Regions from separate parts of the Paenibacillus sp. FSL R5-0345 genome, predicted to be linked through region 1. Evidence: riboswitches for the same ligand, from Rfam matches in the RefSeq annotation. Region 1 holds a riboswitch; the other holds the start of a gene.
The links. Region 1 has a riboswitch for cobalamin ahead of metE (5-methyltetrahydropteroyltriglutamate--homocysteine S-methyltransferase). Riboswitches for the same ligand answer to the same signal wherever they lie in the genome.
Positions count from the first base shown of each region.

Region 2: it holds a riboswitch for cobalamin, as region 1 does, so the genes downstream of both, R50345_RS02260 (anaerobic ribonucleoside triphosphate reductase) here and metE (5-methyltetrahydropteroyltriglutamate--homocysteine S-methyltransferase) in region 1, are expected to answer to the same signal.

Region 1 covers NZ_CP009281.1:4,799,554-4,801,760, forward strand. Annotated here, with positions in the region: gene metE (5-methyltetrahydropteroyltriglutamate--homocysteine S-methyltransferase) at 1-1,039, opposite strand, end outside; cobalamin riboswitch at 1,171-1,376, opposite strand; gene R50345_RS21360 (undecaprenyl-diphosphate phosphatase) at 1,569-2,207, opposite strand, start outside.
Region 2 covers NZ_CP009281.1:505,180-507,386, reverse strand. Annotated here, with positions in the region: cobalamin riboswitch at 334-567, shown strand; gene R50345_RS02260 (anaerobic ribonucleoside triphosphate reductase) at 785-2,207, shown strand, end outside.

The sequences.
Region 1 (2,207 bases):
CCTCACCCTGAACAGTAACCGGAACATGCAGCAAGCTGCAAGAAGGTTGTAGAATAAGACGATCAAGTGGTACATGTACACTCAGCTTCTCGATTAGCTGCAGCTTAGCATCCAGATCCGAGCGCCAGATGTTGCGTCCGTCAATAATACCCGCTCCCAGCCACTTATCCTCAGGCCAGCCAAGGCGCTCAATCGATGCCAGATTCGTTCCGCCATCATGGACAAAATCAAGACCTAAACCTTGTACCGGAAGCTTGAACAATGCCTCCAATGGTTCAGCAGCTTCAAAGTAAGTCTGCAGAATAATATTTAATCCAGGCACGGATTCAGCAATTTCTGTGTAAATCGAGTTAAGTAATGATAGTTCTGATTCATTTATTCCTGTAACAATCGCTGGTTCATCGATTTGTACCCAGCTTACTCCTTCTTGCTTCAGTTCCTGCAATAGCTGAACGTAAACCGGAAGAAACCGAGCGGCAATCTTCGCAATATCCGCAGATGCAAAACCTTTTGACAGCTTAAGGAAGGTATAAAGGCCTAAAACCACAGGTTTCCCCTCAATACCCGCTTGAGACTTGGCGAAACGGTATGCTTCCAGTGGTTTATTCTCCGTCAGGCGCGGCGTTTGTGCACCGATCTCTGGAACGATATAGTGATAGTTCGTGTTGAACCATTTCGTCATCTCGCAGGCGGTAGCCTCAGCGTTCCCTCTAGCCATCGCAAAATAAAGATCAAGCCCAATGTCGCCACCATCATACGCATAACGCGGAGGTACGATCCCGAACATTACAGCCGTATCCAACACATGATCGTAGAATGTAAAATCATTTACCGGAATTAACTCAATGCCTGCCTCCTGCTGAGTCTTCAAATGCTGAAGTTGAATGCCTGCCATTTCAGTACGGAACTCTTCCTCATTTATTTTACCTGCCCAGAAGGCTTCCAACGTTTTCTTCCACTCGCGGTTTTTTCCGATTCTTGGATAGCCAAGATTACTTACTTTTACTTTGTTCGTCACTTTACAGCTCCCCTTCTCCATCTTCTTATTTTGGCTTGAAACCATAACATCCCTATTAAAAAGAGCGCCCTTCCCTAAAAAAGTCAAAGGGAAAGACGCCCATAATATACCTATGGTTCACGTCTAACACCTTCCTATCCTCCGTAGGTGAAGCAGTGCTGTTGAAACAGGCAGGTCTCCTGGCTAGCGGTGTCAGCATCCTTAGCAGTCTTCCCAGCAGTAGTAAATTGCCAGTGACGTATATTGCTATGGACTCTTCCGTTACAGTGGCGGGACCGCATCGGCTTCGAACCGAATTTCCCTATTAAGCCTACCGAATTACTAATTCCCGGCAAGCACCTGTCTCCGATATTATCAAGCTAAAACGCCTTCGGCGTCCTTTTATGGACGGTAAGCGTTTATGCGAGAGATATAAGGGTAAAGTGAACTTTTACTTTATCCTTATAATTAATAAACTGAGTGTCTTAATCTGATGTCATCATACGTGAAAGCCCCCGTCATCTGCAATAGATGACGGGGGCTTCTGTTATATCGATTCCTTATAACGGATTTAGAAAAACACGAAATATACTACAGCGGCAAGTATTATCCGGTATATAGCAAATGGTAAAAGCTTAATCCGGTTGATCAATTTCAGGAAGAATCGCATCGATAACAGCGCAAATACAAAAGCACTGATAAAGCCTGCAATGAAGAACGGCAGGGCATCGATGGTGAAATATTGCCAATTCTTCATCAGTGAGAGGAGACTGGCCCCTGCCATGATTGGAACAGCCATAATAAATGTGAAATCAGCAGCAGCACGATGACTCATACCAAGAAGGACACCACCGGAAATCGTCGACCCGGAACGTGAAAATCCTGGCCATAACGAGAAGCATTGGACAAGACCAACACCTAGTGCCTGCTTATATGTAATCTGATCGACACTCTCTGTTTGGATCTTCTTGGGTCCAAATAGATCCGCAATAATCATTAACACCGCACCAACTACTAGACCGATTAACACGGTAGATGTAGAGAATAAATGCTCATCAATATAATCATTAAACAGAACGCCCAGCACACCTGCCGGAACTAAACCTACAAGTACCTGTGTAAGCTTAAGATGTCCACCCTTTTCGAGCGGTGGTTGTTCCTCAGTTACAGGGTCCAACTGTTTACGACTGAAATGCTTTAAGCCCAACAG
Region 2 (2,207 bases), 2.5 Mb from region 1:
CTATTGTAACAACTCCACCGCTCTCCCACAAATGATGCCCGCATTATTATGCCCCTTCTTTCCCCCCAAGTACTCCGAAATACAGCTTTCGCCACGAGTACTTTCTCTTACATGAATTCTAGGGTCGTCTGCACTACATTTATGGACTATTTGTGGCATCTTTTCGGACAATTTATGAATCATTTTCCATCTGCCTGTGGATCAATTGTGGATTACTTATGGACAGCCTGTGGATCATTTGTGGAGTACTTTTAAAGAAGCCGCTCCCCGCTTGGGTTTTCTAAAAAACTGTTTACAAACACAACATCTTGGGTTATTTTTATCTAATCACAACAAAATATAGTGGAGACAGGCGCTTTGATCCTTTATTTGAATTAGAGCTTAATAGGGAAGTGCGGTGAGATTCCGCTGCGGTCCCGCCACTGTAACCGGATGTCCTTCACAAGCTTTTAGAAGCTTAAGACGGACAGATCTCCCAGCAGAAGCCACTGAGGGTTACGAACCCCTTGGGAAGGCGCTGAGAGATCCTGCGGAAGCCAGGAGACCTGCCTGTTTCGACGACACCAACTATGAGTGCCTGCGAGGAACAGGAACGGTGTCCGCATGCGGTCATCTTCTGAGAGACCACCGCAAATATCCGTGTGGATATTTACATAACGCATCGGGCATTTTCTGCCATCCTCGCTAGGGGATGCTTTTTTTATGAGATCAGAATGAATATACGGCCGCTTATGCGGTCGGGCTTCTTAATGATAGGACGATAGACTGAGAGGAGAGCTATACAATGACGTTGTTGGAGAGACAATTTAACGGTACAACAAATGCACAAGAAGTTCTTTTAGAAGAGCTCATTGATTTAGGGCGCGATATTATCGACAGTCGGGATTTGGACTTACTGCGCGAGAATGCCAATTTGAACGGAGAGAGTTTCTCCGGTAAAATGAGCAAGTTCGGCAGTGAATATTCAAAATGGTATGCCCGCAACTTTACGATGCCACCGCAGCTAGTGCAGGCCATTGATGACAATGTCGTCTATGTGCATGATCTGGATCAATACGCGATCGGAACGACGAACTGTATTTTTATCCCGTTTGATAAACTTCTCCGCGAAGGCTTCAACACCGGCAACGGCAGTGTTCGTCCTCCAAACTCCATAATGACGGCTATGTCACTGGTAGCAATCATTTTTCAATCCCAGCAAAATGCTCAATATGGCGGTGTATCCGCTAATAAGCTCGACTATGATCTAGCCCCTTATGTAACCAAATCCTTCGCTAAGCTATTCCGCAAGGGTCTGGATTATTTTGAAGAAGGACAAGCTGATGAATCTTTGGGCGAGATTACGATGAGCCGGACCGATCTGGCGGAGTTATATCCAAAAGCGTTCCGTTTTGCACTAAAGGAAACCGAAATTGAAACCCTGCAAGCGGCTGAAAGTATGGTACATAATCTGAATACCATGTCCAGCCGATCCGGTGGGCAAATTCCGTTTACCAGCATTAACTACGGGACTTGTACTTCACCAGAAGGTCAGCTTGTGATCAGCTCCCTGCTAACAGCAACGATGAACGGACTTGGCAGCGGAGAGACACCTGTGTTCCCGATTCAAATCTTCAAATGCAAGCAAGGCGTCAATCAACAGCAAGGTGATCCGAACTATGAATTGTTCCTAAAAGCAGCGGAATGTTCTGCACGCAGACTATATCCGAACTTCGCTAATCTGGACGCTCCGCTCAACTTGCAGTATTATGATCCAAGTGATCCTGATACGGAATTTGCTACAATGGGCTGCCGCACCCGCGTGCTCGGTGACCGTTTTGGGCGTAATCATTGCTCCGGAAAGGGCAACCTTTCCTTTAATACACTGAATCTGGTTCGACTCGGTCTGGCACACGGCACAGTAACGGGCCGACGTACCGTCGCAGACGAAGCTGGCTTCTATGAAGATCTAAATCATTATATGGATATTGCGCTGGAAGGACTTCTTCATCGTTTCAACATCCAAGCCGCGCAAAAAGCTAAAGCGTCCGATTTCATGATGCGAGAAGGCGTCTGGGAAGGCGGCGAAAATCTCGCTCCTGAAGACTCTGTAGGCGAACTGCTGAAGCATGGCAGTCTTTCGCTTGGCTTCATCGGTATGGCGGAATGCATGAAAGCCATGTATGGCAAGCACCATGGCGAGGATATGGAAATCCATGCCAAGGCTG